3 regions of the Nocardia sp. KT25-26 genome follow, and region 3 is predicted to be linked to each of the others. Evidence: riboswitches for the same ligand, from Rfam matches in the RefSeq annotation. Region 3 holds a riboswitch; each other region holds the start of a gene.
The links. A riboswitch is a leader RNA that binds a small molecule or an ion and turns the genes downstream of it on or off. The one in region 3 is predicted to bind cobalamin.
Positions count from the first base shown of each region.

Region 1: another riboswitch for cobalamin. It lies ahead of AC1HFH_RS25295 (CbtB domain-containing protein); the one in region 3 lies ahead of metE (5-methyltetrahydropteroyltriglutamate--homocysteine S-methyltransferase).
Region 2: another riboswitch for cobalamin. It lies ahead of AC1HFH_RS21235 (ABC transporter substrate-binding protein); the one in region 3 lies ahead of metE (5-methyltetrahydropteroyltriglutamate--homocysteine S-methyltransferase).

Region 1 covers NZ_CM152813.1:5,578,622-5,588,209, forward strand. The annotation lists gene AC1HFH_RS25250 (copper chaperone PCu(A)C domain-containing protein) at 1-284, opposite strand, end outside; gene carD (RNA polymerase-binding transcription factor CarD) at 671-1,159, shown strand; partial or broken gene ispD (2-C-methyl-D-erythritol 4-phosphate cytidylyltransferase) at 1,184-1,879, shown strand; gene ispF (2-C-methyl-D-erythritol 2,4-cyclodiphosphate synthase) at 2,087-2,497, shown strand; gene AC1HFH_RS25270 (hypothetical protein) at 2,510-3,184, opposite strand; gene AC1HFH_RS25275 (carbonic anhydrase) at 3,243-3,866, opposite strand; gene AC1HFH_RS25280 (HhH-GPD family protein) at 3,986-4,873, shown strand; gene AC1HFH_RS25285 (alpha/beta fold hydrolase) at 4,881-5,624, opposite strand; gene AC1HFH_RS25290 (antibiotic biosynthesis monooxygenase family protein) at 5,679-6,002, shown strand; cobalamin riboswitch at 6,059-6,182, shown strand; gene AC1HFH_RS25295 (CbtB domain-containing protein) at 6,218-6,418, shown strand; gene AC1HFH_RS25300 (CbtA family protein) at 6,409-7,191, shown strand; gene AC1HFH_RS25305 (hypothetical protein) at 7,276-7,755, shown strand; gene AC1HFH_RS25310 (OsmC family peroxiredoxin) at 7,823-8,263, opposite strand; gene AC1HFH_RS25315 (SRPBCC family protein) at 8,307-8,762, opposite strand; gene AC1HFH_RS25320 (sensor histidine kinase) at 8,814-9,588, shown strand, end outside.
Region 2 covers NZ_CM152813.1:4,687,217-4,696,804, reverse strand. The annotation lists gene AC1HFH_RS21245 (glyceraldehyde-3-phosphate dehydrogenase) at 1-950, opposite strand, end outside; gene AC1HFH_RS21240 (lipase maturation factor family protein) at 1,272-2,690, opposite strand; cobalamin riboswitch at 2,794-3,000, shown strand; gene AC1HFH_RS21235 (ABC transporter substrate-binding protein) at 3,034-4,062, shown strand; gene AC1HFH_RS21230 (FecCD family ABC transporter permease) at 4,062-5,060, shown strand; gene AC1HFH_RS21225 (FecCD family ABC transporter permease) at 5,057-6,124, shown strand; gene AC1HFH_RS21220 (ABC transporter ATP-binding protein) at 6,121-6,909, shown strand; gene AC1HFH_RS21215 ((2Fe-2S) ferredoxin domain-containing protein) at 7,023-7,598, shown strand; gene AC1HFH_RS21210 (NAD(P)H-binding protein) at 7,636-7,905, opposite strand; gene AC1HFH_RS21205 (dihydrofolate reductase family protein) at 7,935-8,510, shown strand; gene AC1HFH_RS21200 (helix-turn-helix domain-containing protein) at 8,492-9,202, opposite strand; gene AC1HFH_RS21195 (VOC family protein) at 9,313-9,588, shown strand, end outside.
Region 3 covers NZ_CM152813.1:1,895,328-1,904,915, reverse strand. The annotation lists gene rsmD (16S rRNA (guanine(966)-N(2))-methyltransferase RsmD) at 1-173, opposite strand, end outside; gene AC1HFH_RS08690 (pyruvate carboxylase) at 170-3,568, opposite strand; cobalamin riboswitch at 3,841-3,979, shown strand; gene metE (5-methyltetrahydropteroyltriglutamate--homocysteine S-methyltransferase) at 4,159-6,423, shown strand; gene AC1HFH_RS08680 (short-chain fatty acyl-CoA regulator family protein) at 6,607-8,031, shown strand; gene recG (ATP-dependent DNA helicase RecG) at 8,051-9,588, opposite strand, start outside.

The DNA of each region.
Region 1 (9,588 bases), 2.0 Mb from region 3:
GTGGTGATCTCGCTGTCGTTGACGATGCTGAGCGCGACCAGCGCCTTGCTGCCTTCGACGTTGGTGTGCTCGGTGGTCTCGTGCGAGGGGTACACGATATGCACGTTGCGCAGGCTGATCTCACCGAGGTCGGCTCGTGCCCCGTTGACGGCCGCGACCTGCGATGAGGTCTGGGTGATCTGACCGGCGCTGCATCCGGTCACGGCGAGGGCGGCACCGGCGGCGAGGGCGGCAACCGTCACCATGCGACGTCGCACCGAAGGGGCAGCTTTCAGGGCAGTCACGGTTTGTCCTCCATGTCGACCGGGCTCACTCTGCATGACGCAGTGTAGTAGGAGCGGCGGAATCCGATGCCGTCGGCTCCTCGGACACCCCGTCCACGGTCACGCCGCCGCGATGCGGGCCGTTCGGCCCGGCGCGACCGCGGACACGCGCGCGTTCGGTAACGGTTGGATGGAGTGGGCGGGGTTGCCGGTCGAGTGCCGGGTGCGGCTCGTCCGATCGATGTTGCCCGAGCTGGGCGTTAACCCGTTCCGGGACAAGCAGATGCACAACAAGAAGTTGATGTCAAGCCCTACGGTGCCCTAGTTGTGGCCCTGACCTGCACCGTTGATCGCGCCGTTACCGAGTCGCATGTTAAACTGTGAACATCGAAAGGGGCACGGGACACATGATTTTTAAGGTCGGAGACACCGTCGTTTACCCCCACCACGGAGCGGCGCTGATCGAAGCTATCGAGACTCGCACCATCAAGGGTGTACAGAAAGAGTATCTGGTCCTGAAGGTCGCCCAGGGTGACCTGACTGTTCGGGTTCCTGCAGAGAACGCCGAATATGTCGGTGTTCGCGACGTAGTCGGTCAAGAAGGTCTCGACCGCGTCTTCCAGGTGCTGCGCGCACCGCATACCGAGGAACCCACCAACTGGTCTCGCCGGTACAAGGCGAATCTGGAGAAGCTGGCTTCCGGTGATGTGAACAAGGTGGCCGAGGTCGTGCGCGACCTGTGGCGCCGTGAGCAGGATCGTGGCCTGTCGGCCGGCGAGAAGCGCATGCTGGCGAAGGCACGGCAGATCCTGGTCGGTGAGCTCGCGCTCGCCGAGGGCACCGACGACGGTAAGGCCGAGTCGCTGCTCGACGAGGTGCTCGCTGCGGCCTCCTGAGCGAGGCGGTAGCGTCCGCTACTCGTGAATACCTCTGACGACACGGGCCGTCCGGGTGACGGTCCGATAGTTGCTCTGGTTCCTGCCGCCGGGCGTGGCGTGCGACTGGGAGAATCGACTCCCAAGGCGTTCGTCGCGGTCGGCGGCACACCTATGATCACCCTCGCTGTCGAAGGGTTGATCGCTTCCGGTGCGATCGATGAGATCGTGGTGATCGTTCCGGAGGAGCTGCGGGCGCGGGCGGCCGACCTGCTGCGCGATTCCGCAGTGCCGATCCAGGTCGTGGCAGGTGGTGCCGAGCGCACCGATTCGGTCCGGGCGGGCATCGAGGCGGTGCCCGAGGCGGCCGGCTTCCTGGTCCACGACGCTGCTCGAGCCTTGACGCCGCCCGCGCTGATCGCCCGGATCGCGGCGGAAGTGCGTTCCGGGCGGGCCGCCGTGGTGCCGGCCCTTCCGGTGGTCGATACGGTCAAGTCGGTGGATGGCGCAGGTACGGTGACCGGCACGCCCGACCGGTCCGTGCTGCGGGCGATCCAGACGCCGCAGGGCTTCGGCGCCGAAGTGCTCCGCCGCGCCTACGCCTCCGAGGTGACCGCAACGGATGACGCCGGTCTGGTGGAGAGGTCCGGCGTGCCGGTGCACACGGTGCCCGGCGATCCGCTCGCTTTCAAGATCACCACGCCGCTGGATCTGCAGCAGGCGACCGCATTGCTGGCCGAGCGCACCGGCGCGGCCGACCCGGTTACGCGGCCGAGGCCACCCCGCCGGGCTGCCGCAGCTGCCGAACAAGCGGCCGGCCCCGAAACGCCCGAGCAAACGGAAACGCAGGCGTCGGTAGAACGCACACCGGGCTACGGAACTCCGCGTACCAACGTCGTCGGGATCGGGACGGATGTGCATCCGGTCGAACCCGGCCGGCCCTGCTGGATGGCGGGGCTGCTGTTTCCGGAGGCCGACGGATGCGCCGGCCATTCCGACGGCGATGTCGCTGTGCATGCGCTGTGCGATGCGCTGCTCTCTGCGGCCGGGCTGGGCGATGTCGGTGCGGTGTTCGGCGTCGGCCGGCCGGAGTGGGCCGGGGTCACCGGCGCTCAGATGCTCACCGAGGTGCGCCGGCTGCTCACCGAGGCGGGTTTCGGGATCGGCAATGCCGCGGTGCAGATCATCGGGAACCGGCCCAAGATCGGGCCGCGCCGCGCCGAAGCTCAGCAGGTGTTGAGCGAACTGCTGGGAGCGCCCGTTTCGGTATCGGGCACGACCAGTGACGGGCTCGGACTCACCGGGCGTGGTGAAGGCATCGCCGCCTTCGCCACGGCACTGCTGCTGCCCGGAACCTGAGCCGTCGGCGAGCTACACCAGGTTGAACGGTTCCGGCGCGCTGCTGATCGCGCCCAGGCTCGCCACCACGGTGTACGCCCCGGCGGGCACCGGCAGCCGCTCACCGGCGCATTCGGGCTGCGAGGTGGTGCCGGACCAGGTGACGGTGAAGGCCGCCTGTTCGCCGGGCTGCAGGGTGCGCATATCGGGCTCCCCGTCCGGGTAGCAGTCGCTGCTCGACCAGAGCCGACGCTGACCGTCGATGGTGTACACCGCCGCCTGCTGCAGCCCGGAACCGGTGTCACGCACACACGGCGCCGAGGAGATGTTGGTGACCACGATGTCGAACACCGGCTCGGCGCCCACCCGGTAGCTCGGCTGGGCCGGACTCACCTTCAGGGCGAGCGACTGGTCGGTGCACTGTTCGTGCACAGCCGGTTCCGGTTCGGCCGAGGTGGTGGTCGTGGTTTCGGCACCGGCAGTGGTGCTCGTGGCCTCCTCGGTCGGCTCGGCCGCGGTGCTCGAGGTGGTCGCGCTCGTCGACGCGGCCGCCACCGCACCGTCGTCCGCACCACCGGAGCCCCCGCCGCGGGACACCATGACCGCCAGCCAGACGATCACGACGACGGCCAGGACGAGGACGCCGATGGCGAGTGCGCGACGGCGCCAGTAGATCTGCGGAGGCAGCGGTCCAGTCGGTTCCAGCACGCTTCAACGGTAAGCGCACCACGACGAAGTGCGCTCGAGCACCTCGGCGTGTCGAGTCTCAGGCGGCCTCGCCGACGTCGCCGACCACGCTGCGCAACTGTGCCCGCCCGTCGGCGAGCTGATAGGTGACCGACGCGATGGCGCACCGTCCCGCCCGCACTCGCTCGGCGATCGTCGTGGACCGTTCCATCAGCAACCGGCTGGTCTCCTCGACATGCCGGGCTTCCAGTTCGTCCACGCCGGTGAGGCCGTCGCGGCGGCCGAGCAGGATGGACGGGGTGACCCGCTCGACGATGCTGCGGATGTGCCCACCGGGCACCTCACCGCCGTCGAGGGCGTTGATCGTGGCCTTGACGGCTCCGCAGCTGTCGTGGCCGAGTACCACGATCAGCGGTGAGTTCAGTACCTCGACCCCGAACTCGATGGAGCCGAGCACCGATTCGTCGATGACATGTCCGGCGGTCCGCACCACGAACATATCGCCGAGGCCCTGATCGAAGATCAGCTCGGCGGCCACTCGCGAATCGCCACAGCCGAACAGGATGGCATGCGGATGCTGGCCCCCGACGAGCTTGGCTCGGTCGGCGGCGCCCTGACTAGGATGCAGCAGCGTGCCGTTGACGAAGCGCTCATTGCCCTCGCGGAGGGACTTCCAGGCACTTATCGGATTGGAACCAGGCATACCGACCATTGTGCACATCGAAGGGGACTACCAGCGAGTTCACTTCGTTACGGGTCCGAAAATGTCATCTGACGGTGACGCCGCCGGCACGGTGAGGTCGATCGAACGTAGTGGGAGAAATGCGAAGCGAGACCGCGATCGACCCCGGGGTGCTGGTCGACTGGTACGGCCGAACCGCCCGTGACCTGCCGTGGCGGCGACCGGAGGCGACCGCCTGGCACATCCTGATGAGCGAGATCATGCTGCAGCAGACCCCGGTGGCCCGGGTGGAGCCGATCTGGCGGGAATGGGTACGGCGCTGGCCGGTGCCGTCGGCAATGGCTGCATCCCCACAAGGTGAGGTCCTGCGGGCGTGGGGCAAGCTGGGCTATCCCCGGCGGGCACTGCGCCTGCACGAATGCGCCCGGGTGCTGGCCACCGAGCACGGCGATCAGGTGCCCGACGACGTCGAGGTCCTGCTGGGACTGCCCGGTATCGGGGACTACACCGCTCGCGCGGTCGCCTGCTTCGCCTACGGGCAGCGGGTACCGGTGGTCGATACGAATGTCCGCCGAGTCGTGGCCCGGGCGGTACACGGCCGCGGCGAGGCGGGCAATCCGGCCGCCCGTGATCTCCGGGAGACCGAGGCACTGCTGCCCGCGGACGTGCCGACCGCAGCCCGCTTCTCGGCGGCGCTGATGGAGCTGGGCGCGACGGTCTGCACCGCCCGCACCCCCGACTGCGCCGGGTGTCCGCTGCCCAGCTGTGCCTGGGTGGCCGCCGGGAAACCGGTCGCACCGACGACGCGGCGCACGCAGAAGTACGAGGGCACCGACCGGCAGGCCCGGGGCCGACTGCTGGACGTGCTGCGCGACGCCCACGGGCCGGTGGAGCGGGTCCGGCTGGATCTGGCCTGGACCCGCGATCCCGGCCAGCGGGACCGCGCACTGGATTCCCTGCTGGTCGACGGGCTGATCGAGCAGACCGACGACGGCCTGTTCGCCTTGGCGGGCGAAGGATCCGCCTGACCCGCCATCAGCCGAGCACCTTCCGCAGGAAGGCGCCGACGGACTCGCGGTAACGCTCCGGCTGCTCGTCGTGCACCAGATGCCCGGCCCCGGCGACCCACACGTATTCGGCGTCCGGATGCATTCGCGCCATCTCCCGCATCTGCCCCGGCGGGGTGATGGTGTGCTCGCCCTCCAGCAGCAACGCCGGGACGGTGAGCGACCGCCATTCGGACCAGAAGTCCCGGACGCCCCACTCCTCGGAGATGTCGCGGAAGGTGTCCACCGAACCGTGCAGCCGGTACCCGTCCGGCCCGGCGGCGAAGGCCCGCACGAAATAGCGGCCGGCAATCGGCCCGAAGTAGTCCAGCACGGCCCGCTCGTCGGGGAACGGCTGCGGCCAGGCGTGCATCATCGCCGCCCAATGCGCGGCCGTGCGGCCGGTGAAATCCGGGGCGATGTCCTCCACGACCAGTGCGCGGACCCGGTCCGGGTGGGCGGCGGCGTACACCCATCCGTGCAATGCCCCCATCGAATGCCCGACCAGCACCGCGGGTTCGGCAATGGCTTCGGTGGCCGCGGCCAGGTCCGCCACGAACGCCTCGGTGGTGAGTTCGGCCGGTGGCCGGCGGCCGTGTCCGGCGGCGTCGAAGGTGTAGACGTGGCCGAAGCCGCGGAACCAGTCCAGATGATCACTCCAGGTGCGCGCACTGCCCATCAATCCGTGCAGCAGCAGGATCGGACTGCCCGCACCACCCTCGTCGTACAACACCCGCCCGATTGTGCCCGCAGCGCCGGTCCCCCGGCACATCACTACAGTTCGGTTATGGCTGTTGTGAAGATCAATGCGATCGAGATCCCGGAGGGCGCAGGCCCCGAACTGGAGAAGCGGTTCGCCGCCCGCGCGCACGCGGTGGAGAACTCGCCGGGCTTCCTCGGCTTCCAATTGCTCCGCCCGGTGGCCGGCGACGACCGGTATTTCGTGGTGACGCAGTGGGATTCGGAGGAGTCGTTCGCCGCCTGGCGCGACGGCCCGGCCCGCGCCGCACACGCCGGGCAGGGCGGCGAGGGCGAGCGGCCGAAGCCGGTGTCCACCGGGGCATCCCTGCTGGAGTTCGAGGTGGTCCTGGACGTCCCCGCGAAGCCCTGACCGGCCTGGATACTGCGCACCCTGTTGACGACGGCGGCTGGGCCTGTCACAGTTCTGAGGTAATTGTGCGAGGGTGTGCGGGAATTCCGGTGTGAGTCCGGAGCGGTCGCGCCACTGTAATCCACGTACCGGTTCCCCGGTGCCGGAGAGCCAGATACCGGCACCTTCGCGCCCGACCACTCGACCGGGACGCGCATCCCGGGAGGAGGACCCGAATGGCCATCGCACATTCGCCCAGCCGCTCCGCCGGACTGGATCAATTGAGCACTGTGCTCATCACAGTGGGTGTCGTACTGCTCGCCCTGCTGACGCTCTACCTGGTCGGTTTCGACCAGGGCGCGGTCTCCCGTACCGGGATGTTCATGCATGAGCTGATGCACGACGGGCGACACCTGCTGGGGGTTCCGTGCCACTGACGGGAACCCTGCGTACCCTCCTGCTGCGCGGCCTGCTGGCCGGCCTCATCGCCGGTCTGCTGGCCGCGACAGTGGGATTCTTCGTCGGCGAGCCGCATATCGAGGCCGCCATCGCACTGGAGGAAGCTGCCGCACCGGAGTCCGGTGGCCACAGCCACGGCGCCGGGGAATCGTCCGGACACAGTCACGGCGACGAGGAGGAGCCGCTGGTCAGCCGCTCCGGGCAGAAGTTCGGGCTGTTCCTCGGGCTCGGCCTGTCCGGGATGGCGTTCGGTGCATTGTTCGCGCTGGCCGCGAACCTGGCCCGGCGGCACACCGATCTCGCCGCACAGCGATTGTCGGTGGGCCTGGCCGTAGTCGGCTGGACGGCGATCGTCGCGGTGCCGTTCTTCAAATACCCGGCCAACCCGCCCGCGGTGGGTGATCCGGAGACGATCAACGACCGCACCTGGCTGTGGGTCGCCGCCGTGCTGCTCGGACTGGTCGCGGTCGGCGCAGCGGTCCTGGTCCACCGGGCACTCGCGGCCCAGTTCGAGTCACTGCGCTGGTCGGGCGCCCTGGGGGCGTTCCTGGTCGTCGTGACGCTCGGCTACGTGCTGCTCCCGGGCGTGGACGAAGTATCCGCCGACTTCCCGGCGAGCCTGCTCTGGCAGTTCCGGGTGGCCTCGCTGGCACAGGCCACCACGCTGTGGGCCGCCCTCGGCCTGAGTTTCGCAGTCCTGACCCAGCTCACCCAGCGAAGGGCCGCGGACCCGGCCACCGTGCCTGCCTAGATCCGGCCCGGTACCCCGGTATCGAGCCGAACTGCTACCCGCGGGTGATTCGGTCCGCGCTGCCGGGCAGCCATCGTCGAAGTCATGATCTCCTTCGCGCCACCGGCTTCCGCTATGGCACCGACCGTCGCCGGACCGATCCCGAGACCCCGGCCGGTCTCGCTCGCCTACTTCGCGATCCTCACCGCGCTCGGCGCGGGTGTCGTCGAGACATTGCTCCGGACTGCCCGGGACGGCGGCGCGTTCACCGACCGGCTGCCCGGCCTGCTGTTGCGGGTGGCGATCTACCTGGTGGTTGCGGCTGTCGCGATTCGGATGGCCGCCGGGGGCCGCACCGCTCGAAGGGCGCTCACCCTGGGACTCGGAGTCGTCGGCACCGCTTCGCTGACCGTCGAACCGCTCGCGGTGCTGTTGTCCGCGCAACGGCTCCGCGACCCGTTCCTGGAGCTGTCCGGATACTCGGCGGTGCTCGTCGGCTGCCGGGTGGTGCACATCCTGGCGGTGCTGGTTGCGGTCGCGGCGATGTACGCCCCCGGCGCTCGCGGGCACTTCCGGCGCCGATGAGGACCCGGACGCCACGATGCCCTGCCGCATACGGCGGCAGGGCATCGGAATGTCTCGACCGGGCGGGTCAGACCAATGCGGCGTCGAGCTCGATCTCGCCCACTCCGGCGAGCGCCTTGCTGATCGGGCAGCCGTCCTTGGCCGCGGTGGCGGCGGCGAAGAAGCCCTCATCGGTGAGACCCGGTGCAACCACCCGGACGGTCAGTTTGATCTTGCCGATCCGGAATCCACCGGCCGGGTCCGGGCCCAGCGTCACATCGGCCGTGACATCCAGACTCTCCGGCGTGCCACCGGCATTCGCGATCTCGTTGGACAGCGCCATCGAGTAGCAGGAGGCGTGCGAGGCCGCCAGCAGCTCCTCGGGGCTGGTGGTGCCGCCGGCCTCGTCGGCCGTGCGCTTCGGGAACGACACGTCGTACTTGCCGACGCTGGAGCTCACGAGTTCGACCTGGCCGGAACCGTCCTGCAGGCCACCGGCCCAGAGGGTGCGCGCGGTACGTGTGGGCATCGCGATCCTTTCGTTTCGAGGGTGGAAGTGCTCGGGTTCGAACCTACTCGCCCGCGACGACGGCGGAAGTCCGCTCGTCGAGCCGTTCCAGGATCCCGGGCCAGACCTGCTCATGCAGGTCCCGCACTGCGGCGGTGGGGAACCCGGCATGCCGCAGCCGCAGTCGGATTCCCCTGGGCTGCTTGAGCAGGTCCACGGTCACCACCGTCTCCACGCCTTCGGTGGCGGTGGTGACCCAGGTGAACTCGACGAGCCGGTTCGGCTCCAGCCGCAGCGTCCGGCCGTAGTGCGGATTCCGCTTGCCCTCGAATTCGGTTTCGAAGTACAGCGGTTCGTTGACAGCGGGGCGCATCAGCACCGAATCGGGCGCCGCCAGCCACAGGTCGAGACCCTGCGTCCAGGCCGCATACAGCAGGCTCGGCGACGCCTTCATCACTCGTTCCACGGTGAGTTCATGTGGCCGAGCGGACAGATCCGGGATACGAACGGGCTGGTCCATCACCGGAGTTTACCCACTGCCACCGCTGGTTCCGGCGTTAGGCTGTCATGCGTGAAGGCGCCTGGCAACCGGTTGTTCGGACCGATCGATTCGGTTCGCCGCTCGCTCCTGCTCGATCTCGGCCCGGCCGTGGTCGTCGCGGTCGTCCAGGTGCTGGGTGGCCGGGCCGCGAACCTGCATCAGGACGGGGTCCGGTCCCTGGACCTGCTCGGTTACGCGCTGCTGCTGGCCGGTCCGGTCGCGCTGATCGCCCGGCGGCGGTGGCCGGAACCGGTGCTGCTGATCAGCTTCGCGGCCTGCGCGGCCTATGTCAGCCTCGGCTACGGGTACGGGCCGATCTTCGTTTCCCTGATCATCGCCTTCCTCACCGCCGGTTCCCGTGGCTCCCGATGGCTCACCTATCCGCTGGTCGTGATCGGCTTCCTCGGCCTGGTCTGGCCGCTGCCGATGGTGTTCGGACTGCACACCGAGGTGTGGCCGGTGCTCGGGATGCTCGCCTGGCTGACCCTGCTGGTCGCGACGACCGAATTCCTCCGGCAACGCACGGCGATCGCGGCCGCCCGTGCCCAGCGCGCCGAAGCCGCCCGCCGGGAGGAGGAGCACCGCCGGGAGCGGGCCGCCACCGAGGAACGGCTCACCATCGCCCGCGAACTGCACGATGTGCTGGCACACAGCCTGTCCCTGATCAACGTGCAGTCCTCGGTGGCGCTGGAACTGTTCGACCGGAAACCCGACCAGGCCGCCGCGGCACTGGCCACCATCAAGGTGACCTCCAAAGACGCCCTGGCCGAGGTGCATACGCTGCTGCATTCGATTCGCGCCCAGG
Region 2 (9,588 bases), 2.8 Mb from region 3:
GAACGGCCGCGCCGGTCGGCCTTGTGGTAGTTGTCCAGCAGGTTCTGGTCGTTGGTGAACGAGTGCACCGTCTCCACGTGGCCGCGGGTGATGCCGAATTCGTCGTCCATGGCCTTCAGCGGCGGCACGATCGCGTTGGTCGTACAGGAGGCGCAGGAGAAGATCTGTCGGTTCAGGTCCTGATCGCGGTGGTTGACGCCGTGCACGATATTCGGGATGTCGCCCTTACCGGGCGCGGTGAGCACGACCTTGGTAATGCCGGGGCGCAGGTGCTGCGACAGTCCGTCGTGATCACGCCACCGGCCCGTGTTGTCGATCAGGATCGCGTTGTCGATGCCGTAGGCGGTGTAGTCGACGCTCGCCGGGTCGTCGCTGTAGATGAACTTGATGACGTTGCCGTTGGCGATGAGGGTGTCGTTGTCGGTATCGACCTTGATGGTGCCGTTGAACTGGCCGTGCACCGAATCTCGGCGCAGCAGCGAGGCACGTTTGACCAGGTCGTCGGCACCACCGCGACGCACCACCACGGCCCGCAGGTTCAGGCCGTTCCCCGAGCCGACCTTCTCGATGAGCAGCCGGGCGACGAGCCGGCCGATCCGGCCGAAGCCGTAGAGGACGACATCACGCGGTCCCTGCGGCTGCGTCTTGTTGCCGTTCGTCACCTCGGCCAGGATGTCGGCGGTGAACTCGGGAATCGAGAGGCCACGGTCATCGGCGCGATAGGCGGTGACCATCTGACCGAGGTCGATCTTGCACGGCCCCAGATCCAGCTCGGTGAGGGCCTCCAGGATCGGCAGGGTCTCGTGCACCGACAATTCTTCGCCCTCGATCTGGCGGGCGAACCGGTGGGTGCGCAGGATGCTGATCACCGACTTGTTCACCAGCGACCGGCTGTGCAGCAGGACCGTCACACCCTTCTCGCGATACAACCTGCCGATGGCGGGGATCATCGCCTCAGCGGCGGCTTCCTGGGTGTTCCAGCGGTCGAGTTGCTCGGTGGTCAAGGCGGATCCTCGGGATTCCTCGAAGTGGTGGCCGTATCGATACCGATGCTAACGACGCCCGCGATATCACCGAACCCGGCTACCCCCTTGTGAGATCCCCGCCTCGTGCCGCCGGCGGTGCGGCGTCGCGGTCGCGACCTTGCATCCAGGTGTGCGACCGTGCATCACCGGCGATGCAAGATGGCGCATCTGGATGCAAGGTCGGCTCGGCGCAGGCGGCGGGCACACCGGCCGCCACCACCCTGCTGCCCTGTCCTACGTCGGCGGTCAACTGTCCAGGTGGCGGAGCGTGGTCGGCGGGATGTAGTCACCGACCGGGGTGCGGTGCCACCATGCGTGGCTGCGGCGCAGTTCGCGGGGCGTGGTGAAGCGATAGCGGTACAGGCGGGCCCGGACGAAGGTCGGCGGTGCTCCGGGGAAGGGGTTGCGCCGGAGCAGGCGCAGGGTAGCGGGGTCGTTCTCGAGCAGCCGGACGACGAGGGGTTCCAGCCATCCGCGGGCGTAGGCCGGCGAGATGGCGGCGAACCACATCAGCCAGTCCAGGCGCAGGTGGTAGGGCGCCCACTGGCGGGGTAGCCGTCGGGGGTCGCCCGGTTTGCCCTTCAGCTCGTATTCCTGCCATCGGGTGTTCCGGGTGAGGACGGGGTCGTCGGTGCCTTCCAGGACCACCTCCCACCGTTCCCGTTCGACGCTGCCGAACGCTCCGTAGCTGTTGACCAGGTGCAGCGAGTCGTAGGAGGTGTTCATCCGCTGTCGCCGGGACAGCAGGTTCCGCGCGGGCCGGTAGCTCAGCACCACAATCAGCGCGGTCACCGCGATCACCGGCACGGTGAACCACACCGGTGGTGCGGGCAGGGCCGGTGCGGCAACCACCCACGAGACGTCGACGACGCTGGTGGCAAGGACGATGGTGAGCCAGTTCAGCCAGGCGAAGTTGCCGGACAGGACCAGCCACAGCTGGGTGGCGATGATGATCAGCGCCGCCACGCTCGCGACCGGCTGCGGTGCGAACAACCCGAACGGGACCACCAGCTGGGTGAAATGGTTGGCCGCCACCTCTGCGCGGTGCACCGGCCGCGGCAGGTTGTGGAAGAACCAGCTCAGCGGCCCGGGCATCGGCTGGGTCTCGTGGTGGTAGTAGAGGCAGGTCAGGTCACGCCAGCAGCGGTCGCCGCGGAGCTTGATCAGCCCGGCGCCGAATTCCACCCGGAACAGCAGCCAGCGCAGGGCCAGCAGGATCAGGATCGGTGGGGCGGTGTCGTCGTTGCCCAGGAAGATCGCCAGGAATCCGGCCTCCAGCAGCAGCGATTCCCAGCCGAACGAATACCAGGTCTGGCCCACGTTCACGATCGAGAGGTACAGCGCCCACAGCACGGTCCACAGCAGCATCGCCGCCCACAGCGGCACCAGGTCACCGAGTCCCGCGATCAGCGCGGCCGACAGCACCACCCCGGACCAGCAGATCACCGCGAAGAACCGGTCCGAATAGTGCCATCGGAAGATGCTCGGCGCCCGGCGCCATCCGGTCCGTGCCAGGAACCGGGGAATCGGGGTGAGGCCGTGCGCTCCGAGCAGTGCCCGGAACTGCCTGGCCGCCGCCAGGAAGGCGACCAGATACACTGCCGCCAGGCCGTGTTGGAAGACCTGCCGACTCAGCCAGTATTCGGGTGCCGTGAACCATTCCATCCCGGTCGCACCTCCCGACCGCGGGAATCAGCTACTCAGCTCTCCGCTTCGAGTATCTCAGCCCGGGATGTCCGATACGACCGTTTCGTCGAGTGTGGCGGCCCGGCTGCAGTCATGCCTTGGTACTCTCCCCGGGTCGTGGTGTTCGGGAAACCGGTGTGGAACCGGTGCGGCCCTCGCCACTGTGATCGGGAGCGGAGCAGCGTCCCGGACGACGTCCGGAACCACTGAGGCCGGCAGGCCTCGGGAAGGTAGCTGCACCGCACGACATCCCGTCAGCCAGGAGACCGGCCACGGCGTAGCACCCGCTCCACGAGGATCTGGAAGGCGGTCACCTGTGACCATGTCTGTTTCCGCGCGCCTGCGTATCGGCGCCGTCATCGCCTGTTCGGCCGTTCTGGCCGGTTGTGGCGTCCGAACCGAACCGGCTGCGAGCAGTGCCGTGTCGGCCACCCGCACGAACTGCGGGATCGAGATCGCAGTACCCGAACCGCCGCAGCGAATCTACGCGGCCTATCAGCCGTCGATCGAGATCGCGCATGCGCTCGGCGTCACCGACCGGCTCGCCGGGACGGCGTTCCTGGATTCGGCGGTACTACCCGAGTACCGGGATGCCCAGGCCGAGATGGACTATGTGGAGAAGCTGCCCAGCCGCGACGAGATGCTCGCGAAGAAACCCGATTTCGTCCTTTCCGGATACAACGGTGTCTTCGCCGAGTCCATGCAGCAGAGCGTCGGGACCCGGGCGAGCCTGCACGAACTGGGTGTGCAGACCTGGATTCTGAGCCCGCTGTGCCCGAGCGAGGACGGCCTGTCCGACGAGGCCATCGACCCGGCGACCGTCCGCTTCGACAATGTGTACGCCGACCTGGCCGACCTCGGCGCCCTGTGGGGCGTGTCCGAGCGCGCCGACGAGGTGGTCGAGGATCTGCGCACCCGCATCGAAGCGGTGCGCACGACCGTCGAAGGCGCCGAACGGCCGCGGGTGGCTGTCGTCTCGGTCAAGGACGACGGTTCGTACACCGTCGCCGGTGGCACCGACTTCGTCACCCGAATCATCGATGCCGCCGGCGGCACGAATCTCTTCGCCGATCTCACCCAGCGTCGCAATGTCCCGATCGGCGCGGAGGAGATCATCGCCCGCGACCCGGACGTCATCCTGACCAGCCTGTGCTGCGATGCGAGCTACACCCGAGCCGACGGGCAGCCCGAGGCCGACCGGCTCCTCGCCGACCCGGCGTTCGCCAACCTGACCGCCGTCCGCAACGGCGACGTGTACCCGTTCCTGTTCGCCGACCGGGCCGCCGGTGTCCGGATCGCGCACGCCACCGAACTGGTGGCCGAACTGATCCACCCGGATCTGTTCGACTGATGAACCGCAGCTTCCGCGGCTCGGGGCTGATCGTCGCCGGTGCCGGGCTCGCCGTGGTGTGCGTGGGCTCGCTGCTGGTCGGGTCCTATCCGGTCACCCTCGACCAGGCCCTGTCGGCATTCACCGATTTCCAGGGGACCGACACCGACCGCATCGTCCGCTACATCCGGCTGCCGCGCACCCTGGCCGGTCTGCTGGCCGGGATCGCGCTCGCCCTCGCCGGTGCCGTCATGCAGGGCCTGACCCGCAACCCGCTTGCCGGGCCCGGCCTGCTCGGCATCAACTCCGGCGCGTCCCTCGCCATCGTCGTCGCCATGGGCACCCTCGGACTCGCCGCACCGAGCGGGTTCGTCTGGTTCGCCTTCCTCGGTGCGGCGGTCGCCGCGTTGTTCGTGTACACGCTCGGGTCGCTGGGATTCGGTGGTGCGACACCGGTGAAGTTGGCGCTGGCCGGCGCCGCATTCGCCGCGCTGTGCTCGTCGATCACCACGGCGATCACGCTGCTGGACCGGTCCACTTTCGACGACTTCCGGTACTGGGTGGTCGGATCGCTCACCCGAGCCGAACTCGGCGACGTGGTGGCGATGGTGCCTTTCGTCGGTGCCGGCGCGTTGCTTGCGGTAGCGGTCTCACGGACGCTGAACACGCTGGCGATGGGCGACGATATGGCCCGCACGCTCGGTGCCCGCCTCGTCGCGGTGCGGGCCGCCGGTGCGGCGAGTGTGGTGCTGCTGGCCGGGGCCGCGGTAGCCGTCGCCGGTCCGGTTGCCTTCATCGGGCTGGTGATTCCGCATATCGCCCGGATGCTCGCCGGACACGACTACCGGTGGATCCTGGCCTGGTGTGTCGTGCTCGGGCCGGGTCTGCTGCTGCTCGCCGATATCGTCGGGCGGGTGGCGGCGCGGCCGCAGGAGGTCCAGGTCGGCATCGTCACCGCGCTCGCCGGTGCGCCGTTCTTCCTCTACCTGGTCCGCAACCGGAAGGTGGCGGCGCTGTGACTGCCACGCGTGACACCGTGCTGCCCACCGGGACGCTCCTGGTGCGTTCGCCGCGCCGCGGCGTCGCGTTCCGGGTCCGGCGGCGCGCGGTGCTGATCACCGTTCTGCTCGCCGCGGCCGCGCTCGCGGTGGCGGCGTGGTCGCTGACCGTCGGGCACTATCGGCTCACCGTCGCCGATGTGCTCCGGGTACTCGGAGGTGGTGGCACACTCATCGAATACGACGTCGTCGTCGCCGACCGGCTGCCACGCATCCTGACCGGGCTGTGCGTCGGGGCCGCTTTCGCCCTCTCCGGTGCCGTTCTGCAGCGGATCGCGAGGAATCCTCTGGTCAGTCCCGAGATCATCGGCATCAACGCCGGCGCCTCGCTGGGCGCGCTGACGGTGAGCGTGGTACTCGGCGGGGCCGGTCTGGTCCTGGTCGCCGGGGCCGCCGGCGGGGCCGCGGTGGCGATGTTGCTGATCGTCGCCGTGGCCACCGAGGACGGGCTCGACGGGTATCGGCTGGTCCTGGTCGGGATCGGTGTCACGGCGATGCTGTCGGCGGCGATCTCGTTCCTGCTGACCCGGGCGAGCGTGTACGAGGCGCATACCGCCGCCATGTGGCTGACCGGAAGTCTGGCCAACCGCAGCTGGCTGCACGTCGGTTTCGGGGTGGCGGCGGTAGCCCTGGTGGCGCCACCGCTGCTGGTGGTCGCCCGCACCCTTCCGGTGCTGGAACTGGGTGACGATCTCGCGGCCACGCTGTCCGGCCGGCGCGGTCCGCATCGGGGCACGCTGATCGTGCTCGCCGCCGCGGCGGCCGCGTTCGCCACCGCTGCCGCGGGACCGATCGCATTCGTCGCCCTGGTCGCTCCGCAGATCGTCCGGCGCCTGCTCGGTGAACGGGGTGCCGGGCTCGCCCCGGCCGCCGCCGCGGGCGCGCTGCTGGTGGTGTCGGCCGATCTGGCCGCGCGCCGCCTGTTCCCGGCCGAACTGCCGGTCGGGGTGGTGACCGCGATTCTCGGTGCGCCGGTTCTCGTCTATCTCCTCGCCCGCGCAACAAGGATCGGACACGCCGGATGACCGCTCATCTCACCACTTCCGCCCTGAGCCTCGGCTACGGCGACCGCACGGTGATCACCGAGGCCACCGTGGATTTCCCGCCGGGCGAGCTGACCGTCATCGTCGGCCGCAACGGCTGCGGTAAATCGACACTGCTGCGCGGGCTGGCCCGCCTCGTCCGCCCCGCATCGGGTGCGGTGCTGCTCGACGGAGCCGATATCGCCGACCTGCCCGCCCGGACGCTGGCCCGGCGGCTCGGGATGCTGCCACAGCAGCCCCAGGCGCCGGACGGGATCACCGTCGCCGAGCTCATCGGCCGCGGCCGGCACCCGCACCAACGGTGGTTCCGGCAGTGGTCCGACGCCGACGAGACCGCCGTTCGGCATGCCATGACGGTGACCGGCACCCTCGACCTGGCCGACCGTACCGTCGACGAGCTCTCCGGCGGCCAGAAACAGCGGGTGTGGATCGCGCTGGCCATCGCCCAGGACGCGGAGGTGATGCTGCTCGACGAGCCGACCACCTTCCTCGATCTGGCCCATCAGCTCGACATCCTCGAGGTGTTGCGGAACCTGCTGCCCCGCACCATCATCGCCGTTCTGCACGACCTGAACCTGGCCGCCCGCTACGCCGACCGGCTCGTCGCCGTCGAGGACGGCCGGGTGGTCGCGCACGGGACACCCGCCGAGATCGTCCGGCCGGAGTTGGTGGCCCAGGTGTTCGGAGTGGCGTGCACCGTGATCGACGATCCGGAAACCGGTACGCCGCTGGTCGTTCCCGTAGCGCGGAAGGTGCGCACCGGATGAGTCCGCGGCCGTCCCGTCGCCCGACCGGACATCCGTACCCCAGCGGCACACGAAAGGCGCGAAACGTTATGAGCCGTCGGCACATCCTGGTTGCCCGACCTACCCCCTCGGGTGTGGACATCCCCGCGGTCGAAGCGCTGGCCGGGGCCTGCGGTGTCGGCTACGCACTGCTGGACCAGGACGAACCGACTGTTCGCGACGTCCTCGACGCTGCCGTCGCAGCCGGGCTGCCGGTCACCCTGATCCCGCTGGCAGTGCCGCGTGACCGCTACCTGGAGACCTGGATTGCCCGAGCCGTCGCCAACTGGCGCGAGGTTCGCGGCTGTGACCACGATGTGCGGATCGCCCGAAGTATCGACTCGACAGCGGAATTCGCCGAAGTGGTGCGCAGCCGGATGGCCGAGGAGGGCACCCCGGTCACCGCGAGCCCACGTGCCTTCCGCAGCCCTGCCTGGTCGCAGATTCCCGAGCACGCCGAACACATCCTGGTCTGCCGCGGCCCGCGCTGCACCGTGTACGGGGCGGGCGAGCTGTATCGGAACCTGCGCCGGGACAACCCGGATGCGCTGGTCACGCCGACCGGCTGTCTGTCACCGTGCAACCTGGGGCCGCTGTACATCACCTATCCGAGTGGCGAGTGGCATACCGATGCCGGGGTCGGCGCCGAAGGGGCCGGTGCGGCCGTGTAGGACCGGGTGCTGTCCCGGGCACCTCCGCTGTTCGGATTCAGTCTGCGATACCGAGGATCTGCCGGACGGTCTCCGGCCGGTCCAGGGCACCGAGTATGGCGTGGGCCAGGTCGGCTCGCGAGATCCGGTGTTCGCCGGGCACGGCACCGCCGAGCGCCTCGCGGTAGTTCTCGGTGCGTTCGGTATCGAGCAGGCGTGGTGGGCGCACGATCGTGCACTCCGCCGGACTCGCCCCGATCGCATCTGGAGCGGTGTCGGTTTCGTCCAAGACACCGGCGGCGAACACCTCTAGGTTGAATTCAGGCAACGAGCCGGACCCGATCTCAGGAGGAAGAAATGGCGCGCGAACTGGTGTACACGGGCTTCATGTCGCTCGACGGTGTGGTGGACTCGCCCGGTGGCACTGCCGAAGGGCATCGCAGCGGTGGCTGGGTGATGGACACCGAGTTCGTGCCCGAGGCGTTCGCGCTGAAGGGGGAGGAGCTCGCCGATACCACGGCACTGATGTTCGGCCGCCGCAGCTATGAGGCCTTCGCGCCGATCTGGCGGGATTCCGAGGATCATGCTGCGTACAAGGAGCTGCCGAAGTATGTGGTGTCGTCCGGCCTGGACGATTCGGCCCTGATCGACGGCTGGGGTCCGATCACCATCCTCCGGTCCGAGGAGGACGTCGCGAAGCTGAAGGCGTCCGACGGCGGCGCCATCTACATCCACGGCAGCGCCGAACTGGCCCGCCGCCTGCAGGACGCCGACCTGATCGACCGCTACAACCTGCTCGTCTTCCCGGTGCTGCTGGGTGCGGGCAAGAGCCTGTTCGCCCGGTCGGATCGGGACAAGCAGTCGCTGCGGCTGCGGGAGTCGGCGAGCTACGCCAACGGCGTCACCAAGCTGATCTACGACGTCGTCCGCTGAGCCGGATCGAGGGCGAGCGGGCCGCCGGTTCCTTCGCGCAACTGCCGGGTGGTCCGCCCGACGTATCGGCGCAGCGCCCGGGCGAGATGCGGTTCGTCGTAGTACTCGAGTTTCGCGACCACATCGCCCGGTGCCTCGCCGGAGGCCAGCAGCACGGCCGCGGTGCGGGCGCGTCCGATCTGCCGGACGGCGCCCTGGGTGAGTCCGGTCGCCGTCCGGAATCGGCGTTCCAGGGTCCGCTCGCTCACCGCCGGCGATCCGCCCCGCAGAGCCTCGGTGACCAGCGGGTCGCGGACCACGACGCCCTCCCGGACGAGGCGCTCGACCAGGGCCTCGGCGTCATCGGCCTGCGGTGTCTCCCGGTGCGCGCCGTCCAGCCAGAACGTTCGCCCGGTGACATCCGGCAGTGTGATGCCACCGTCCAGCAGCGATGGCGTCGCCACCGTGCGTAGCGAGGTGCCGACCGCGAACTGGATCCCGACGAAACTCGCCCCTTCCGGTACCGGTGCGGTCCCGGTGCGGCTCTCCGGCCCGGTGATCACCGCGTAGCGCCGACCCTCCTGCTCCCAGAACACCAGCCCCCAGGTCTCCGAGGCGACCGAGGTCATCGTCGAAACCTGCTCGCTGCGGCAGGTCCAGATGGACTCCACCCACGGCGAGTCCGATTCCCGCGTCCCGAAGCGCAGTCCCACCATCGGGATTCTAGTCCGGAGGACCCCGACCTGCGGCTCGTCGGTCGTGGGGCGGGACGGAGTTCCATCCGTCCAAGCCGCACCTCGACACGGCCCGATACTTTGCGCCCATGACCATCCGCCGCGCCACCCCGGACCTTCGCGCCCCCGATATGGCTGCCTCCCGCGCCTTCTACGAAGGGCTCGGGTTCACCGTGGCCATGGATCTGGGCTGGGTGGTGGCCATGGCCTCACCCGGGAACCCCACTGCCCAAGTGCTGCTCTTCGAACCCGGAGCCGAGGAACCGCAGCCCGACCTGAGCGTCGAAACCGATGATGTGGATGCGCTGCACGCGGCCATGGTCGCCGCCGGCGCCGATATCGTCTACGCACTGCGTGACGAGCCC
Region 3 (9,588 bases):
CCCAAGGCCCCCGACCCGGCATAGAGGTCCAGCACTCGGGCGCCGTCCAGGTCGATCCGCGCCTCGAGGCTGCTGAACAACGCTTCCCGCACCCGGTCGGAAGTGGGCCGGGTGCCGGCGGGCGGCACCCGCAGGCGCCGCCCCCCGGCCCGTCCGGCGACGATGCGCGTCATTCGGATTCGCGCACGGTCAATTCGATCAGCAGATCGCCGCCCTCGACCTGCTGCACCTGGCCGATAGCGATGCGGCGGACGACTCCGGCCCGGGGTGCGGTGATGGCCGCTTCCATCTTCATGGCCTCGATGGTGCCGACGGTGTCACCGGCCGAGACCGTGTCGCCTTCGGACACGCCGAGGGTGACCACACCGGCGAACGGGGCAGCGATATGGCCGGGGTTGGTCTTGTCGGCCTTCTCGGCCACCGGGACCTCGGAGGCGACGGACCGGTCCCGCACCGCGATCGGACGCAGCTGCCCGTTGAGGATGCACATGACGGTGCGCATCCCCCGGTCGTCGGGTTCGGAGATGGCTTCCAGGCCGATCAACAGCGTGACGCCCTTCTCCAGCTGCACCCGGTGTTCCTCGCCGTATCGCAGGCCGTAGAAGAACTGGTTCGCCGACAGCCCGGTGGTGTCGCCGTACTTGTCCCGATGCGCGAGGAATTCCGCCGTCGGGCCGGGGAACAGCAGCCGGTTCAGGGTGCCGCGGCGTTCCGCGGAGGTCCCGGCCAGTCCGGCCTCGTCGGTGGGCGTCAGCGGCGTCTCCGGCCGCGGTTCGGCACGACCGGCCAGGGCCCGGCTGCGGAACGGTTCCGGCCAGCCACCGGCAGGGGTGCCGAGTTCACCGCGCAGGAATCCGATCACCGAGTCGGGGATGTCGTAACGGCCGGGATCGGCGGCGAACTCGTCCACCGAGACACCGCTGCCGACCAGCGACAACGCCAGGTCACCGACGACCTTCGAGGACGGGGTCACCTTGATCAGCCGACCCAGCAGCCGATCCGCGGCCGCATACTTGGCCTCGACCTCTTCGAACCGGTCACCGAGGCCGAGCGCGATGGCCTGCTGCCGCAGGTTCGACAGCTGCCCGCCGGGGATCTCGTGGGTGTACACCCGGCCGGTCGGCGCGGGCAGGCCGGATTCGAACGGCGCGTACACCTTGCGCAGCGCCTCCCAGTACGGCTCCAGATCGCAGACGTTCTGCAGATTCAGCCCGGTGTCGCGCTCGGTGTGCGCGGCCGCGGCCACGATCGCCGACAGCGCGGGCTGGCTGGTGGTGCCGGCCATCGCGGCGCTGGCGCCGTCGACCGCATCGGCGCCCGCCTGCCAGGCCGCCAGGTACGTCGCGAGCTGCCCGCCCGGAGTGTCGTGGGTGTGCACATGCACCGGCAGGTCGAAGTTGCTGCGCAACGCCGTGACCAGCTTCACCGCCGCCGGGGCGCGCAGCAGCCCGGCCATGTCCTTGATGGCGAGCACGTGCGCACCGGCGTCGACGATCTGCTCGGCCAGCTTCAGGTAGTAGTCGAGGGTGTAGAGCTCCTCGTCCGGGTTGCACAGATCGCCGGTGTAACTCAGTGCGACCTCGGCGACCGCGGTCCCGGTCTCTCGGACGGCGTCGATGGCCGGCCGCATCTGGTCGACATTGTTGAGCGCATCGAAGATCCGGAAGATGTCGATTCCGGTGTCGGCCGCCTCGGACACGAAGGCGCGGGTGACCCGCTCCGGGTACGGGGTGTAGCCGACGGTGTTGCGGCCCCGCAGCAGCATCTGCAGGCAGATGTTCGGGACCGCTTCGCGCAATGCCGCGAGGCGCTCCCACGGATCCTCGTACAGGAACCGCAGCGCCACATCGTAGGTCGCGCCACCCCAGGCCTCGATCGACAGCAGTTCGGGGGTCAGCCGCGCAACGTGCCCGGCGACGTCCAGCAGTCCGTTGGTCCGCACCCGGGTGGCCAGCAGCGACTGGTGGGCGTCCCGGAAGGTGGTGTCGGTGACCCCGACCGCGTCCTGTTCGCGCAGCGCCCGCGAAAAGCCCTCCGGACCGAGGGTCAGCAGCCGCTGCCGCGACCCGTCCGGCGGCGGCACCGTCAGGTCGATGGCGGGCAGCTTGTCGTGCGGGTACACCGCCGTCGGCCGCGGCCCGTGCGGCTTGTTGACGGTGATATCGGCGAGATAGTTCAGGATCTTGGTACCGCGGTCGGCGGGCTCACGCGGTGTCAGCAGCTGCGGCCGTTCGTCGATGAACGAGGTGGTCACCCGGCCGGCCCGGAAATCCGGGTCGTCGAGCACGGCGAGCAGGAACGGGATGTTGGTGGTGACGCCGCGGATCCGGAACTCGGCCAGCGCGCGGCGCGCCCGCCCGGCCGCCGCGGTGAAGTCGCGGCCCCGGCAGGTCAGCTTCACCAGCATCGAATCGAAGTAGGCACCGATCTCCGCGCCCAGGTTGGCGCCGCCGTCCAGGCGGATCCCGGCACCACCCGGGGTGCGGTAGGCGGTGATCCGGCCGGTGTCCGGGCGGAACCCGTTGGCCGGGTCCTCGGTGGTGATCCGGCATTGCAGCGCAGCACCGTGGATGGACACCGCGTCCTGGCTCAGCCCCAGGTCGGACAGGGTCTCCCCCGCGGCGATCCGCAGCTGCGACTGCACCAGGTCGACATCGGTGATCTCCTCGGTCACCGTGTGCTCGACCTGGATGCGCGGGTTCATCTCGATGAAGACGTGGTTGCCGCGTTCATCGAGGAGGAACTCGACGGTGCCGGCATTGCTGTAACCGATCTGCCGGGCGAAGGCGACGGCGTCGGCACAGATCCGTTCCCGCAGCTCCGGGTCCAGATTCGGTGCCGGAGCCAGCTCGATCACCTTCTGATGCCGCCGCTGCAGCGAGCAGTCCCGCTCGAACAGATGCATCACATTGCCCTGCTGGTCGGCCAGGATCTGCACCTCGATATGCCGCGGGTTGACCACGGCCTGCTCGAGGAACACCGTCGGATCGCCGAACGCCGACTCGGCCTCCCGGGAGGCGGCCTCGATCGCCTCACGCAGTTGATCCGGCTCGGCGACCCGCCGCATCCCGCGGCCGCCGCCACCGGCCACCGCCTTGACGAAGACCGGGTACTCGAATTCCTGGGCGGCGGCCAGCAGCGCATCGATATCGGCGCTCGGTTCGCTGGACTTCAGCACCGGCAGCCCGGCCGCCTTCGCCGCGGCGATGGCGGTGGCCTTGTTACCGGCCATCTCCAGCACTTCGGCGGACGGGCCGATGAAGGTGATGCCTTCCCGGGCACACGCCGCCGCCAGGTCCGGGTTCTCCGACAGGAAGCCGTAGCCCGGGTAGATGGCATCGGCACCCGCCGACTTCGCGGCGTCGATGACGGCGTCGATCGACAGATACGCCCGGACCGGGTGCCCCTCCTCACCGATCTGGTAGGCCTCGGCGGCCTTCAGCCGGTGGACGGAGTTGCGGTCCTCGTGCGGAAACACCGCGACCGTTCCGATGCCCAGTTCGTAGGCAGCCCGGAAGGCCCGGATGGCGATCTCGCCGCGGTTGGCGACCAAGACTTTCGAGAACATTGATTCAACGTACATGGCCCTGTCCGAGGATCCGACAGCGAAGGGTGGTTCGCAGCAATCTTCACAGGATCCGCCGCCGACCTGCGAAGTTGTGTTCACTCAGCGGTCACATCTCACGGCCGGCCGACGCCCGTGGTGCGGGCAGGCGCGACATTACTCCCCCGGGAGGACCTATGCTGGAGTACGCAGCTGGTTCGCCGGTGCGGTGGAAGAGATGGAGCCCCGTCCTCCCGCACCGGGTCGAAGCCCGCGCCCCTCGGGGCCCGGGTGAGAGGGAACCCGGTGGGAATCCGGGACTGTCCCGCAGCGGTATGCAGGAACGACCGCCGTCATGAGCACTGGGCCCGGCGCCCGGGAAGCGACGGCCAGTAGGTCGGCCGATCCGGCCGGTGCCCGCGAGTCCGAAGACCTGCCCGCTGTGCCGGATACGCCGTATCCGGCGGCCACCGCCTCGTGGATCGGGCGCGCGGACCATCGGAACCGTCGTATCGGGCTCCTGCTGCCGGCAGCACGGATCCCTGCCGCGGCGCTCCCGTGTGCCCTCGCCCGGTAATGGCCGTGGCCATCCGCACTGCATTGGGAGAGATTCCGTGACCGTTTCCCGAACCCCGTTCACCGCGACCGTGCTCGGCCTGCCCCGGGTGGGGCCGAACCGGGAGCTCAAGCGCGCCACCGAGGCCTACTGGGCCGGCCGCGTCGATGCCGAGTACCTGCACACCGTGGCCCGCGACCTGCGCCGCAGCCAGCTCGGCGCGGCCACCGCCGCCGGCCTGGACTCGGTGCCGGTGGGCACCTTCTCCTACTACGACCAGGTCCTCGACACCGCCGTAATGCTCGGCGCACTGCCCCGGCGAGTCACCGACATCGCCGACCCGCTGGACCGGTACTTCGCCGCCGCCCGCGGCAACGACACCGTGCCACCCCTGGAAATGACCAAATGGTTCGACACCAACTACCACTACCTGGTGCCGGAGCTGACGGCCGACACCACCTTCACCCTGCAGCCGGACAAGCTGCTGGCCGAGTTCGCCGAGGCGGCCGAACTCGGGGTGCCCGCCCGGCCGGTGGTGATCGGGCCGGTGACGTTCCTGAAGCTGGCCAAGCACGCCACCGGCGAGCCGCTGGACCGGCTGGCCGAGCTGCTGCCGCTGTACGAGGACCTGCTGGGCCGGCTCGCCGCGGCCGGTGCCGGCTGGGTACAGATCGACGAGCCGATCCTGGCGACCGATCTGACTGCGACGGAGCTCGCCCGGGTCGTCGAGGCCTACCGTCGCCTGTCGGCGGCCGGGCAACGACCGGCGATCCTGGTGGCGACCTACTTCGGACATCTCGACGCCGCGCTGCCCGCGCTCGCCGAGACCGATATCGACGGCATCGCGCTGGACTTCACCGCGGGCACCCGGGTCGAGGACGTCGCCGTGGTCCCGGCACTGGCGGACAAGCTGCTGGTCGCGGGCGTGGTGGACGGACGCAATGTCTGGCGCACCGACCCGGACCGCGCCCTGAGCACCCTGGGCACGCTGCTGGGCAGCGCCGGTGCGGTGGCCGTTGCCTGTTCCTGCTCGCTGCTGCACGTCCCGTATTCGCTGGCCCCCGAGCAGGCTCTCGACGAACAACTGCGCAGCCGGCTGGCCTTCGGCGCCGAGAAGATCGCCGAGGTCCGGCTGCTGGCCACGGCACTGCGCGACGGCACCGAGGCGGTGGCCGAGGAACTCGCCGCGGCCCGCACCGCACTGGCGGCGCGCCGGACCGACACCCGGCTGTACAACACCGCCGTGCGGAATCGGCTGGCCGCACTGGGCCCGGCCGAGGTGACCCGGGCCCCCGCCGACGAGCGCCGCGCCCTGCAGCGTGCGGAGTTGGACCTGCCGCCCTTGCCGACCACCACCATCGGCTCCTATCCGCAGACCGCCGCGATCCGGCGGGCCCGGGCCGCACTGCGCTCCGGCGCGATCGACCGGGACGAGTACCAGCGGCGGATGCGGGCGGAGATCGATGCGGTGATCGCACTGCAGGAGGAGCTCGGCCTGGATGTGCTGGTGCACGGTGAGCCCGAGCGCAACGACATGGTGCAGTACTTCGCGGACCTGCTGGACGGATTCGCCACGACCACGGCCGGCTGGGTGCAGTCCTACGGCACCCGCTGCGTCCGGCCGCCGATCCTGTTCGGTGACGTCTCCCGGCCCGCCCCGATGACGGTGGACTGGATCGGCTATGCCCGCTCGCGGACCGGCAAACCGGTCAAGGGCATGCTGACCGGCCCGGTGACCATGCTGGCGTGGTCGTTCGTCCGGGACGACCAGCCACCGGCCGAATCGGCGCGGCAGGTCGCGCTCGCCATCCGCGACGAAACCGTCGACCTGGAGGCCGACGGTGTCCGGATCATCCAGGTGGACGAACCGGCGCTGCGTGAACTGCTGCCGCTGCGGGCCGCCGAGCAGGCCGGGTACCTGGACTGGTCGGTGGCCGCGTTCCGGCTGGCCACCTCCGGCGTCGCCGACACCACCCAGGTGCACACCCACCTGTGCTACTCGGAGTTCGGTGCGGTCATCGACGCGATCGCCGAGCTGGATGCCGATGTCACCTCGATCGAGGCGGCCCGTTCGCGTATGGAGGTGCTGGACGATCTGACCGCGGCCGGTTTCGACCTCGGTATCGGCCCCGGCGTGTACGACATCCACTCCCCCCGGGTGCCGTCGGTCGAGGAGATCACCACCTCGCTGCGGGCGGCATTGAAGGCCGTTCCCGCGGAACGACTCTGGGTGAACCCCGACTGTGGGCTGAAGACCCGTGGTCTCCTGGAGGTCCAGGAATCGTTGCGCAACCTGGTCGCCGCGGCGCGGGCGCTGCGCTGACCGGACGGCTGCCGGCGTGCGGTATGCGCAGCGCACGCCGGCAGCCGCGCGAATCCGGTCGGCCCGGATTCGCACCATACGCACGGCACCGGCACCGCAGAACATGTTGTGGTTTCCGGTGTTAAGCCGATCCGACGCACCGATGTGCGAACATTGCGAACCCCGGCAGCTAGGATCTGCCGGGTGCGCAAGATGTATGCGGGCGCCCGGCTGCGCCGACTGCGCGAAGAACGACGGATGACGCAGGCAGCCCTCGCCAAATCCCTCGACCTGTCTCCCAGCTACCTCAACCAGCTCGAACGCGACCAGCGGCCGCTGACGATACCGGTGTTGCTGAAACTGAACTCCACCTTCGATCTGGACGTCCAGTTCTTCGCCGCCGATTCCGACGCCCGCCTGGTCTCCGATCTGCACGAGGCCCTGGTGGAGTCCGCCGCCGGTGGCGATACCGCACCGCTGACCGAGGTCGAGGAACTGGCGACCCGGCTACCCGAGGTCGCCCGCATCGTCATCGCGATGAACCGGCGCCTGCGGGCCGCGACCGACCAGCTCGATCTGCTGTCGGCCCGGGTGGACACGCCGGACACTCAGCCGGGCGACCCGATGCCCTACGAGGACGTCCGGGACTTCTTCTACGACCACCGCAACCACATCTCGACCCTGGATCACGCCGCGGAACGCCTGTTCGAGGAATCCGGCCTGACGATCGGCTCCCTGGACCGCCAGCTCGCCCGGGTCGCCGAGGAGCGGGCCGGCGTCACCGTGCTGGTCCGCGGCGACGGCGCCGACCCGCGGATCCCGAAGCGGCACTACGACCCCGAGACCCGGACCCTGACCCTGGCCCGCCGGCTGCGGCCCGGGCAGCGGGCCTTCCAGATCGCCACCACACTCGGACTGTTGTTGTTCGACAAGCAGATCGACGAGGTGTTGAACGAATCCCGATCGCTCACCGACGAATCCCGGGCACTCGCACGCATCGGGCTGGCCAACTACTTCGCCGGTGCCCTGGTCCTCCCGTACGGCCGCTTTCTGCGGTCCGCCGAGGAACTGCGCTACGACATCGACCTGCTCGGCCTGCGTTTCGAGGTGGGCTTCGAGACGGTCTGCCACCGCCTCAGCACCCTGCAACGGCAAGGGCAGCGGGGGGTTCCGTTCTTCCTGGTCCGCACCGACCGGGCCGGCAACATCTCGAAACGGCAGTCGGCGACGGCCTTCCACTTCTCCCGGGTCGGCGGCAGCTGCCCGCTGTGGGTCGTGCACGACGCCTTCGCGCAGCCCGGGCGGATCCTCACCCAGATCGCCGAGATGCCCGACGGCCGCCGGTATCTCTGGATCGCCCGCACCACCGCGGCCACCCCGCAGCGTTTCGGTGCGGCCACCAAGGAGTTCGCGATCGGGCTCGGCTGCGATATCGAATACGCCGACCGGCTCACCTATTCCGCCGGTCTGGCCACCCATGACGAGAACACCGCGGTGCCGATCGGCGCCGGCTGCAAGGTGTGCGAACGCGACAACTGCCGGCAGCGTGCCTTCCCGCAGATCGGCCGGCCGCTCGCGATCGCCGAGCACACCGGTACCGATCTCCCCTATCCGCGACTGCCGAACTGATCTGCCGGGCCCGGGCGGCTCACGACTTGGCCAGATACTCCAGGCGTTCGGAATCGACGGCGGCGTGCATCATCCGGGCCAACCCGGGATGCCGGGCCAACCCGGGATCGTCCGCGACCACCCGGCGCGCGCAGTCCTGGGCGGCGGAGATGACCTCCAGGTCGTCGAGCAACGACAGCAGCCGCAACGAACTGGCGGTCCCGGACTGGGCGGCACCGAGCACATCGCCCTCGCGCCGCTGCCGCAGATCCAGCACGGCAAGCTCGAATCCGTCGGTGGTACCGGCCACCGCCTCGAGCCGCGCCATCGAGGTGCCGCCCGGCGCCGCATCGGTGATCAGCAGGCACAGCCCGGGATGTTGCCCGCGGCCGACCCGGCCGCGCAGCTGATGCAGCTGGCTGACCCCGAACCGGTCGGCATCGACGATCGCCATGACCGTTGCGTTCGGCACGTCGACACCGACCTCGACGACGGTGGTGCACACCAGCACGTCCAGCTCGCCGTCGTTGAAGGCCCGCATCACCCGGTCCTTCTCTTCGGTGGGTAGCCGGCCGTGCAGCAGGCCGACCCGGACCCCGGCCAGCGGTCCGGCGCCGAGCGTCTCGAACATGTCCACCGCCGCCTGGGTGGTGGGCCCGGCCGATTCCGCTTCCTTCGCCGCGGATTTCTCGGGGTCGTCACCGATCCGGGAGCACACCACATAGGCCTGCCGACCGGCCGCCACCTCCTCGACGATCCGTTCCCAGGCCCGGTCCACCCATTTCGGGTGCAGTTTGCGCGGGACCACCCGAGATTCGATCGGCGAGCGGCCGCGGGGCAGCTGCGTCAGCGTGGAGGTCTCCAGATCACCCAGCGTGGTCATGGCGATGGTGCGCGGAATCGGTGTCGCGGTCATCACCAGCAGATGTGGGCTGTTCCCGGCAGCTGCCTTGGCGCGCAGCGCATCCCGCTGCTCCACCCCGAACCGGTGCTGTTCGTCGACGATCACCATGCCCAGGTCGAAGAAGTCGACCGCATCCTGGATCAATGCATGGGTGCCGATCACGATGCCGGCATTGCCGGTCACCACCTCCAGCAGCGCCGCTTTCTTCTCCCGGGCCGACATCGACCCGGTGACCAGCACCACCCCGGTCGCGGCCTCGGCGGCGCCGAGTTCACCGGCCGTACCGAGATCACCCAGCATCGCCCGCAACGACCGGTAGTGCTGGGCGGCGAGCACTTCGGTGGGCGCCAGCAGGGCACACTGCTGCCCCGCGTCGACCACCTGCAGCATCGCGTGCAGTGCCACGATGGTCTTACCGGAGCCGACCTCGCCCTGCAGCAGCCGATGCATCGGGTGGGTGCGGGCCAGGTCGGCGGAGATCTCCCCGATCACTTCCTGCTGCCCCTCGGTCAGCTCGAACGGCAACCGTTTGTCGAATGCGGCGGCGATTCCGTCGGTGCGGGGCGGACAGGACTTCGCGGTACGGCCCCGGGCCTCGTTGCGGCGGTCGGCGAGTACCAACTGCAGGGCCAGGGCCTCGTCGAATCGCAGCCGGTCCCGGGCTCGTTCGATAT